DNA from 2 places in the Microbacterium sp. NPDC064978 genome. Region 2 is predicted to be linked to the other one. Evidence: riboswitches for the same ligand, from Rfam matches in the RefSeq annotation. Region 2 holds a riboswitch; the other holds the start of a gene.
The links. A riboswitch is a leader RNA that binds a small molecule or an ion and turns the genes downstream of it on or off. The one in region 2 is predicted to bind thiamine pyrophosphate.

Region 1: another riboswitch for thiamine pyrophosphate. It lies ahead of thiM (hydroxyethylthiazole kinase); the one in region 2 lies ahead of ACIGJI_RS13775 (ECF transporter S component).

What each region holds. Positions count from the first base shown of each region.
Region 1 covers NZ_JBITWF010000006.1:42,342-48,021, forward strand. Annotated here, with positions in the region: gene pheT (phenylalanine--tRNA ligase subunit beta) at 1-731, shown strand, start outside; gene ACIGJI_RS17125 (DUF402 domain-containing protein) at 790-1,509, shown strand; gene ACIGJI_RS17130 (NAD-dependent epimerase/dehydratase family protein) at 1,735-2,706, shown strand; TPP riboswitch at 2,714-2,807, shown strand; gene thiM (hydroxyethylthiazole kinase) at 2,799-3,647, shown strand; gene ACIGJI_RS17140 (bifunctional hydroxymethylpyrimidine kinase/phosphomethylpyrimidine kinase) at 3,644-5,680, shown strand, end outside.
Region 2 covers NZ_JBITWF010000004.1:167,869-173,548, forward strand. Annotated here, with positions in the region: gene ACIGJI_RS13770 (ABC transporter ATP-binding protein) at 1-965, opposite strand, end outside; gene ACIGJI_RS13775 (ECF transporter S component) at 965-1,606, opposite strand; TPP riboswitch at 1,599-1,708, opposite strand; gene ACIGJI_RS13780 (D-alanyl-D-alanine carboxypeptidase) at 1,786-3,267, shown strand; gene ACIGJI_RS13785 (ABC transporter ATP-binding protein) at 3,326-5,650, opposite strand; gene ACIGJI_RS13790 (ABC transporter ATP-binding protein) at 5,647-5,680, opposite strand, start outside.

The sequences.
Region 1 (5,680 bases), on a different contig from region 2:
TCGTCCCGGAGCCGGGCGTGGAGTACGGCACCGCCGAGGTCCCGCCGCTCGGCGTCCGGCCGTCGGATGAGGTGCTCGCCGCGCTCGACGCCTCCATCCCGCCGCAGGAGCGCCACGTCGCGGTGCTGCTGACCGGCAACGTGTCGCCGCGCCAGCCGGGTCGTGCCGCCGAGGCCGCCGGGCTCGTCGAGGCGCTCGACGCGGTCCGCGTGATCGGGGCCGCGGCGGGCATCGAGATCGACGTCGTGCAGACGCAGCGCGCCGCGCTCCACCCCGGACGCACCGGTGCGCTCGTCGCCGCCGGCGAGGAGGTCGGCTACGTCGGCGAGCTGCATCCCGCCGTCGCCGAGGAGGCTGACCTGCCGGGTCGCGCCATCGTGCTGGAGCTCGACCTCGACCGGCTGCTCACGCTCGCCGGCGGACGCATCGTGGCGGCATCGCTCTCCACGTTCCCGGCCGCGACGCAGGACGTCTCGCTCACGCTCCCGGCCGAGGTGCCGGCGGGCGAGGTCCGCGCGGCTCTCGCGGAGGGCGCGGGTGCACTGCTGGAGTCCGTCCGGCTCGTGGACGACTACCGCGGCGAGGGCGTGCCCGAGGGATCGAAGTCGCTGACGTTCGCCCTGCGCTTCCGCGCCGACGACCGCACGCTGACCGCCGCGGAGGCCTCCGCGGCGAAGATGGCGGGCGTCGCCGTGGCCGCGGAGCGCTTCGGCGCCGCCCTCCGCGACTGACCGGGAGAGCGCACGGCCCCTTCCGGGGAGCCGTGCGCTCTCGCGATAGCGTGGCCGGATGACGAGCCTCCTCCTGCAGCCCACGCCACCCTCGGTCCCCGCCGGAGCGCGATCGCTCGGGGAGGGGCCGTTCCTCTCGCCGGGTGCGCAGCTCGACTGGCACTACCGCAAGCCGGGGTGGACCACGGGGGAGGCAGCGACCGTCACCCCCATGCGCGTCGTCCGTGACGATGAGCGCGGTCTCGTCGCGTGGCTTGCCGCCGGGACGCAGCAGGAAGGCCAGGGCACGCGGGACGGGGAGCGCATCCGGACCGTCCCGCTCGATCGGCGGTGGCGGGAGCCCCGGCGCCGGATCGTCGAGGAGTGGTGGGGCAACGGCATCCTGCGCATCGCGCCCGCGGGAGTGCCGTGGTCGGTCTGGCTGTTCTGGAGCGCGGCCACCGGGACGACGTGGGACTTCGCCGGCTGGTACGTCAACCTCGAGAACGCGCACCTGCGCACCGACAGTGCCACCTACACCTCCGATCACGTCCTCGACGTCGAGATCGCACAGGACGGGCGCGTGGCGATGAAGGACGAAGACGAGCTGGTCGCCGCCGTCGACCAGGGGCGGCTGACCGCCGCGCAGGCGGCGCAGATCGAGCGGCACGCGGTCGCGGCCATCGCGTCTTTCCACGCCGGCGACTGGCCGTTCGATCGGGAGTGGATCGACTGGCGACCGGACCCGTCCTGGAGCATCCCGGTGTTGGACGGCCTCGACGAGATCGTCGTCCCCTAACCGCTTCGGGGCCGCCCTCCGCGACGGCGCCGAGGCCGCGCGGGATCAGGCGTTCGCGCGGCATCAGGCGACAGCAGTGCCGGTGGCCTGTGCTTGCGCAGTGGCCTGTGCTCGCGTGGTGGGCTGCGCTCGCGTGACGCCTGTACTCGCGTGACGGCCTGTCCTGCCGCTCCGCTCTGAGCGGAGGCCCTTCCCCCGAGTCGTCGATCCTGATGACATGGGCACATGACGGATGTGCTGATCCTCGGGGGAACCGGATGGCTGTCGGGGCGCATCGCCGCGCATGCACTCGGGGCGGGAGCGACCGTGACCTGCCTGGCCCGCGGCGGTCGGCCGGCACCGCCGGGAGCGACCCTCGTTCTCGCGGACCGCGATGAGGATGACGCCTACGACGTCGTGTCGCGCAGGGACTGGGACCACGTCGTCGACGTCTCCTCCCGCGCCGCTCACGTCGCCGCGGCGGTCCGTGCGCTCGGCGACCGTCCGGCTCGGTGGACGTACGTCTCCTCGATGTCGGTGTATCGCGACGACGAGACGGTCGGGACCGACGAGTCGGCATCGCGGCACCCGGCGGCGCAGGCCGGTGAGGACGACGACTACGCGCGACAGAAGGTCGCGGCGGAGGATGCCGTGCAGGCGGGCGTCGGCGATCGCGCACTCCTCGTCCGGCCCGGCCTCATCGTCGGCGACGGTGACCCGAGCGATCGCTTCGGCTACTGGGCGGCGGCGTTCCTCCGGGCCCTGGATGAGCCGGTGCTGCTTCCACCGCTCGAAGGGCGCACGACGCAGGTCATCGACGTCGAGGACGTCGCTGCGTTCGTCGTGTCCGCCACCGTCACCGGTGCCGTGAACGCGATCGGCGACGTGCGCGACCTGGAGGACGTGCTCCGGACGGTACGCGCGGCCACGGGGCACGCTGGGCCGGTCGTCGTCGGCACGGAGGAGCGCCTCGTCGCCGAAGGCGTTGCGTACTGGGCGGGGCCGCGCTCGCTGCCGCTGTGGCTGCCGCCCGAGATGCGCGGATTCATGACCCGCTCGAATGCGCGGTACCGGCGCAGCGCGGGCCCGCTCCGCGCCCTCGACGAGACGGTGGAGCATGTCGTAGCGGACGAGCGCGAACGGGGCGTGGACCGCGAGCGCCGCGCCGGACTCACGCGGACGGAGGAGCGGGCTCTGCTCGACGCCCTCGCTCGCTAGACTGCGAGGCAGTGACACGGGGTGCCGCATCCGCGGCTGAGATCACACCCGTCGAACCTGATCTAGTTCGTACTAGCGAAGGGATGTCGCCGATGAGCGATCCTGTGCGTCCGCAATCCGTCCTCGACCTCGCCGTCACGGCGGGAAGGCTGCGGGAGGAGGTCCGGGCCACGCCGCCGTTGACGCACTGCATCACGAACGCCGTCGTGACGGGGTTCACCGCCAACGTGCTGCTGGCGCTCGGGGCGGCGCCGGCCATGGTAGACATCGTCGGCGAGGCCGAGCCGTTCGCCGCTGCCGCCTCGGGGCTTCTCATCAACCTCGGGACGCCGACCCCGGAGCAGCGGGAGGCGAGCAGGGAGGCCGTGGCGGGAGCGCTCGCCGCCGGCACGCCGTGGGTACTCGATCCCGTTGCGATCGGCACCCTCCCGGTGCGGACGGCGCTCGCGCACGAGCTCGCCGCGCTGCGCCCCACCGCCATCCGCGGCAACGCGTCGGAGATCCTCGCGCTGGCCGGACACAGCAGTGGCGGCCGCGGTGTCGACGCGACGGACGGGACCGAGGCGGCGGCTGCGGCGGCCCGCGAGCTCGCCCACCGGTACGGTTCTGTGGTCGCCGTCTCGGGCCCGGTCGACTTCCTCACCGACGGGGAGCGGGTGATCCGCATCGCCAACGGGCATGAGCTCCTCACACGGGTGACCGGCGGCGGGTGTGCCCTGGGCGCCGTGATGGCGGCGTTCCTCGGGGCGGCCCGTGGCTCCGCGACAGATGCGCTGACGGCGGTGACCGCGGCGACCCTCGTCTACACGGTCGCAGCCGAGCAGGCAGCGGAGATCTCCCGCGGACCGGGCAGCTTCGCCGTCGCACTGCTCGACGCCCTGTCCGCCGTGACCCCGGCGGACCTCCGCGCCCGCGCCCGCGTCGAGGAGGAGGCCCGATGACCGTCGACCTGTCCCTGTACCTCGTCACCGATCGGTCGCTGTGCGGCGCTCGCGGGGTGGTCGCGACCGTCCGCGAAGCGGTGGCCGGCGGTGTCCGCATCGTGCAGCTGCGCGACAAGGAGGCGACGGACGAGGAGACCGTCGTGCAGCTCCTCGCCCTGTCCGCGGCCATCGACGGTCGCGCGCTGCTCGTCGTGAACGATTGCCTCGATGCGGCCGTCGAGGCCCGTCGTCGCGGTGCCAGGGTGGACGGGGTGCACCTCGGCCAGGCGGATGCCTCGGTGCTCCGCGCGCGCGAGCTTCTCGGCCCGGGGGCGTTGATCGGGCTCACGGCGAACACCTCCGCGCACCTCGACGAGGTCGCCGCCCTGCCGTCGGGCACGGTGGACTACCTCGGGGTCGGCGTCATCCGCCCCACGCGCACGAAGCCCGACCATCCGGTGCCGCTCGGCATCGACGGCTTCGCCGCATTCGTCGCGCGCAGTCCGCTGCCGTGCGTCGCGATCGGTGGGGTGGACCTGGAGGACACGGCGGCGTTGCGTGAGGCCGGCGCGTCCGGGATCGCGGTGGTCTCGGCGCTGTGCGCGGCAGAGGACCCCCGGTCCGCCGCCGCGGCCTTCCGGCGACACTGGTTCGCACGGGCGGTGCCGCACGTGCTCAGCATCGCCGGCAGCGATCCGTCCGGAGGTGCGGGCATCCAGGCCGATCTCAAGGCGATCGCCGCGAACGGGGGCTACGGCATGGCAGCCCTCACAGCCCTGACCGCGCAGAACACGCAGGGCGTCCGCGCCGTGCATGTCCCTCCCGCGGAGTTCCTGCGGGCGCAGCTCGACGCTGTCGCCGACGACATCCGCATCGACGCCGTGAAGATCGGCATGCTCGCGGACGGGGAGGTGATCCGCACGGTCGCCGCCTGGCTCCGGACGACGCAGCCCCCGATCGTCGTGCTGGACCCCGTCATGATCGCCACCTCGGGAGACCGACTGCTCGACCCCGACGCAGAGCGCGAGCTGCGGGGCCTGCTCTCCCTGGCGACCGTGGTCACCCCGAACCTCGCCGAACTCGCCGTCCTCGCGGGGCGCGAGGTGGCGGGCTGGGCGGACGCGCTCGCCGCGGCGCAGGAGCTGTCGGCCGATACGGGGACCGCGGTGCTGGTGAAGGGCGGGCATCTGCCCGGGGACGAGGCACCGGACGCCCTGATCGACACGGCAGCCGGTACGCACGCGGAGTTCCCCGGGGCGCGCATCCGGACGGAGAACACCCACGGCACCGGCTGCTCGCTGTCCGCGGCTCTGGCCACACGACTGGCGCGGGGCGACGATCCCGCGACCGCGGTCCGCGCCGCGCGCGCCTGGTTGCGGGAGTCCCTCCGCGCGGCCGACGACCTGGACGTCGGGCGAGGGCACGGCCCGATCCACCCCTTCGCGGGGCTCTGGGCGCGCGGCGGGGTCGAGACCCGGCCGACACCGGAAGAGGTGGCCGTGGCCTGGTGGGATGAGACTGCCGCGATCCGCCGCGACATCGATGCGCTGCCCTTTGTACGTGCGCTCGCCGACGGGACGCTCGACCGCGACGCCTTCGTCTTCTACCTCGCGCAGGACGCCCTGTACCTCCGCGAGTACGCCAGGGTGCTCGCGGAGGCGTCGCGCCTCGCCCCGACCCCCGACGAGCAGGCGTTCTGGGCCGAGGCCGCGCACGGTGCGATCCGCGGCGAGCTGGAGCTGCACGCGTCGTGGCTGACACCGGAGACCGGGGTGAGCGGCGCCACCTTCGCCACCGAGCCCGCCCCGGCGACGATCGCCTACCTCGACCATCTGCGCTCGGTCGCGTTCGGCGGCGACTATGCCGCACTGATCGCGGCAGTGCTGCCGTGCTTCTGGCTCTACACCGACCTGGGGGAGCGACTCCATGCCGGAGCGTTCGGCGCGGCGCCCCGCGAGCCCCGGCATCCCTACGCGTCGTGGCTCGCGACCTACGCGGATCCGGCCTTCGCGGAGGGCACGCGGCAGGCCGTCGCGCATGTCGCCGCTGCG
Region 2 (5,680 bases):
CCTGCGGGAGGGAGGAGCCCCGCGAGGGTCAGGGCCAGCGTGGACTTGCCCGCGCCGTTCGGCCCGGTGATCGCGAGGGCCTCGCCGGCACGCACGTCCAGGTCGATGTCGTGCGCCACCGGACGCCCCTTCACCCGTGCGACAGCCAGCCCGTGCGCCGAGAGCAGCACGTCCCCGGGCGCCGCGCGTGGTGCGGGGGGCGCGGCCGGCGGGCGGCCGGGTACCCACACGCCGTCCGCCGCCAGGCGCTCCCCCTCCGTGCCGAGCACCTCCGCGGGAGTGCCGTCCGCGACGACCCCGCCGGCGCCGAGCACGATGACCCGCGTGAGGAGGGGCAGCCACACCTCGAGGCGATGCTCCACGACCACGAGGGTGGCGGGACGCGCGGCGAGCATCCGCTCCACCGTATCCCTCACCTCGCGCACGCCCTCGGGATCGAGATTCGCCGTCGGCTCGTCCAGCAGCACGAGTCCGGGGCGCATCGCGAGCATGCCAGCCAGGGCGAGGCGCTGCTTCTGGCCGCCCGAGAGCGCCGCGGTCGGATGGTCGAGCGGCACGTCGAGGCCGACGGCCGCCATGGCCGCCTCGACACGAGGCCAGATCTCCGCCCGCGGCACCCCGAGGTTCTCACAGCCGAAGGCCACATCGTCGCCGGCGCGGGCGAGGATCACCTGCGAGTCGGGATCCTGGAGGACGAGCCCGGCCCGACCGCGGGTGGCCACGGCGGGGCCGCCGTCGATGAGCAGCCCCCCCTCGCTCTCCCCCTCCTCCTCGCCGCCGAGCACACCGGCGAGGCCGTGCAGCAGTGTGGATTTGCCCGCGCCAGAGGCCCCGAGCACGAGAACCCGCTCGCCGGGCTCGACGCGGAACGAGACATCGCGCAGCGCCCAGGCGAGGCGACTCGCGTGTCGCCACCCCCACCCCCGGGCCTCGACGCCGGCGGGAGCGACCTGCTCGGACGACATCAGACGCGCACGCGCGCCTCGCGCCCGGAGCCGAAACGGTCGAGAGCCCCCGTCGCCGCGATGCCGCGCGCGAGCACCCAGGACAGCGCACCGGCGATGACCGCCCCGGAGATCACGGTGCTCACGAGATAGATCGCGGTGAAGGCGGGACCGGAGCCGGCGTACCAGAGGACGAGGTTGTTGATGCCGCCCGCGAGCGCAGCGCCGGCACCGGCGAGGATCGCGACGGGCAGCGACCAGCGGCGGTAGAAGAACAGCAGGAAGATCAGCTCGGCACCGAGTCCCTGCACGAGGCCTGCCTCGAGCGTGAGGAAGCCGCCCCACTGGTTGCCGATGAGCGCCGAGACGACGGCGGCCAGCAGCTCGACGTAGATCGCGGCGCCCGCCTTGCGGATGATGAGCCCGCCGAGCACGCCCGCGAAGAGCCACGGGCCGTCGAGGAGCCCTTGGAGGCCGGGAAGCAACGGCTCGAGCAGGGCCTTCGGCCCCAGGTATCCGACGTTCCAGGCCAGGAAGATCAGACCGGCGGCGACGCCGAGGACGCTGGCGACGACGATGTCGACGACGCGCCAGCGCAGATAGCCGCGCGCCGGAACGGCCGTGCTCTTCGCAGACGCGGATGCGGACGTGGACGTACTCATGTGAACTCCTCCCTGCGCTGGCATGACCCAGATCAGGTTCGACGGTCGAAGCGCGATTCGCTCCCTCTCAGCCCGGCTCGCCGGACTCCCGTGGTTGTGCTGTCGATCCTACCCCGTTCCGCCCGCGCGTCCCGAGCCGCGCACGGCGGATTCCGGGCGGTATTCGGTACCGTAAGCGAGTGACCGCTTCCGATCCCCCTGAAGAAGCGTCCGGCGGCGTCGACGTCGACGCGCGGCCCGAAGACTCCGCACCCGTGTCCGCCGAGCCCGCGCTCGACCCTCCGGTCACGGAAGCGGTGTCGTGGGCCGATGCGTCGGCTCCGGCGACCGCGCTGACCTGGGTGGACCCGTCGCTCGTCGCCGCGGAGTCGTCGACGCCCGAGTTCGACGCCTCGGCCGGCACGGAGGACGAGACGGGATTGCTGCGCGACGCGAAACTGCGACCCGCGATCGCCGGCCCCGGACTGCTCGTCCCGCTCGGTGTGCTCGTCGGCCTCGTCGCCTCCTACGCCGGCACCACGCTGCTCTGGCCGCTGCACGAGGTCGCCCCGACCGTCCAGGCCGTCGAGTTCACCCCGGTCGCCGCCCCCACCGCCGCGCTCGCCTGGCCCGCGGTCGGCGACGGCGCTGTCGGGATCGCCGGGATGACGACCGCGGCGTCCACCACCGCTCCGGTGAGCATCGCGAGCATCACGAAGGTCGTCAGCAGCCTCATGGTGCTGGATCGTCTGCCGCTCGCCCCCGGGGAGCAGGGTCCGGAGTTCGCCTTCACGTATGCCGACAGCATCCGCTACTGGGACTACCGGATCGCCAATCAGTCCGCACTCGATGTCCCCGTGGGCGGAGTGCTGACCGAGTACCAGCTTCTCCAGGGCACCCTGCTCGGCTCGGCCAACAACTACATCGACCGGCTGGCGTCGGAGATCTGGGGGTCCGACGGGGAGTTCGCGGCCGCGGCCGAGGTCTGGCTCGGCGAACGCGGGCTCTCCGGCATCACGGTGGTGACGCCGTCGGGATTCGATGAACGCAACGTCGCCACCCCCGAGGCCCTCGTGGCCCTGGGCGAGATGGCCATGCGCAACCCGGTGTTCGCCGAGATCGTGGGAACCCGGTCTGTCGACCTGCCCGGGGCAGGCAAGGTCGAGAACACGAACGGGATGCTCGCCGATCCGGGTGTCGTCGGCATCAAGACGGGCACCCTCGTCGGGTGGAATCTGCTGACCGCCAAGGACGTCGCCGTCGGCGACTCGACGGTCCGGCTCTACGCCGCGGCGCTGAACCAGGAGGACGACGAGGCGCGTCTCGCCCTCACCCGTGCGCTGTTCGCCCAGACGGAGGCGGCGTTGCAGGCCCAGGGCCCGGCCGTCCCGGCGGGCACGGTGGTCGGGCGCGTGGTCACCGCCTGGGGTGAGCGCGTCGACGTGGTCGCGGGCGAGGACGCCGACGTCGTGCTGTGGAACGGGGCGAGCGCGACCGCATCGACGGTGTTCGACCTCGGGGAGGAACGGGAGGCGGACGGGACGGTCGGCACCTTGACCACGACCGGCCCTGTCGACAGCACAGAGACCGCACTCGTCCTCGACGAGGACCTGGACGGTCCGAGCCCGTGGTGGCGGCTCACCCACCCGCTCGAGCTCTTCGGCATCTCCGGGGACGACTGAGTCCTGACGCACGATGCCCCACTCCGGATCCGGAGTGGGGCATCGTGCGTGGAGCGGGTCAGGCGCGGGGCGTGGAGCCGTCCGCGCCGTCGTCGAGAAGCGCCTGCGCTGCTGCGGACTCGGCCGCCGGGACCTGGGCGCCGACGGCTGCTCCCGCCACGGCGTCCGCCGCCTGCTCCTCGGCACTGGCTTCCGCGTCCGCCTCGCCGGTCACGACCACCGGAGACGAGCCGGTGAGAGCCGCTTCCGCATCGAGGTCGGTCGCCGCCTGCTCGAACTGCGACTGGTACAGCCGCCAGTACGCGCCCTGCGCCGCGATGAGCTCGTCATGCGTGCCCTTCTCCACGATGTCGCCGTGCTCCATCACGAGGATGAGATCGGCGTCGCGGATGGTCGACAGACGGTGCGCGATGACGAACGAGGTCCGTCCGTGCCGGAGCGCCGCCATCGCGTTCTGCAGCAGCAGCTCGGTGCGGGTGTCGACCGCCGAGGTGGCCTCGTCCAGGATGAGGATCGACGGCTGCGCCACGAAGGCCCGCGCGATCGTGATGAGCTGGCGCTCACCGGCCGAGACGTTCGACGCGTCCTCGTCGAGCACGGTGTCGTACCCGTCCGGAAGCGCGTGCACGAAGCGGTCGACGTAGGTCGCCTTCGCCGCGGCCAGCACCTCCTCGTCCGTCGCGGTCGAACGGCCGTAGCGGATGTTCTCGCGGATGCTCCCGGCGAAGAGCCAGGGGTCCTGGAGCACCATGCCGGTGCGGGAGCGCAGTTCGTCCCGGGTGATGGTCGAGATGTCCTGACCGTCGAGCATGATCCGGCCGCCGCTGAGCTCGTAGAACCGCATGATGAGGTTCACGAGCGTCGTCTTACCCGCACCCGTGGGGCCGACGATCGCGACGGTCTGCCCCGGTTCCACCCGGAAGGACAGATCGGTGATGAGGGGACGCTCGGGCGAGTACGAGAAGGAGACGTTCTCGAACTCGATCACACCCTCGCCCTCGCGGAGCGCGGGGGCGTCAGGGCCGTCGGCCTCCTGCTCGTCGGAGTCGAGCAGATCGAACACCCGCTCCGCCGACGCCGTGCCGGACTGCACGACCGCAGCCATGCCGCCCAGCTCGGACAGCGGCTGCGTGAACTGCTGCGAGTACTGGATGAACGCCTGCACGTCGCCGAGGCGCAGCTGCCCGCTCGCGACCATGAGGCCGCCGAGCACCGCGATGCCGACATAGGTGAGGCTGCCGACGAAGGTCATCGCCGGCATGATGATGCCCGAGAGGAACTGCGCCTTGAAGCTCGCCTGGAACAGCTCCTCGTTCTCGGCCTTGAACTTGTCCAGGGCGTCCTGCTCGCGGCCGAACACCTTGACCAGGGCGTGGCCGGAGAAGGCCTCCTCGACCCGGGCGTTGAGCCGCCCGACCTTGCGCCACTGCGTGCCGAAGGCCTTCTGCGACCGCGGACCGATGACGCCGAAGATCACGCCCATGAGCGGAAGCGCCACGAGGGCCACGAGCGCGAGCTGCCACGAGATCGAGAACATCATCACGAGCACGCCGACCACCGTCAGCACGGCGGTCAGGGCACCAGACAGCGACTGCTGCATGGTCTGCGTGATGTTGTCGATGTCGTTCGTCACGCGGGAGATCAGCTCGCCGCGCTGCACCTTGTCGAAGTACGCCAGCGGCAACCGGTTGATCTTCGCCTCGACGGCCTCACGCAGGCGCCACATGGTGCGGACCATGATGACGTTGATGACGTACCCCTGCAGCCAGCTGAGGAACGCGGCCACGACGTAGATCGCGAGGACCGCCGCGATCACCCAGCGCAGGGCGTCGAAGTCGATGCCGTCGCCGACCCGGAAGTCGCCGAGCGCTCCCACCTGGTTCGCGAAGTCGGTCTGTCCGGCATCACGCAGCGCGTCGACCACCACGTCCTGCGGCGTCCCCGCGGGGAATCCGGGGAAGTCGCCGCTCGGCTGGCCGAGCTGGATGGAGATGAAGCCGCGGTAGACGATGTTCGTCGCCTCGGCGAGCACCTTCGGCGCGGCGACGGTCAGCACGACCCCGATCGCTCCGAGGATCGACACGAAGACGAACCAGACGGCGGAGGGCTTGAGCAGCCCGATCATCCGGGCGAAGCTCTTGCCGAAGTTGTCGGCCTTGCCCGGTGCGACGCTGTCCCAGTCGCCGGAGTGCTGCCGAGCCTGCTCGGCGAGCTCCGCCTCGTACTGCTCCTCGGCGGTGAGCTCCCGCTCGGCCGTGGGAGCCGGGGCCTTCCCTCGCCCGCGGCGCCGCGCCGCTGCCCCCTGGGTCCCTGACCCCGCACCCTGGGTCTCTGACCCCGCACCCTGGGTCCCTGAGCGTGTCGAAGGGTCCTGCTCGCTCATGCGTCCACCCCCAGCTGCGACTCGACGATC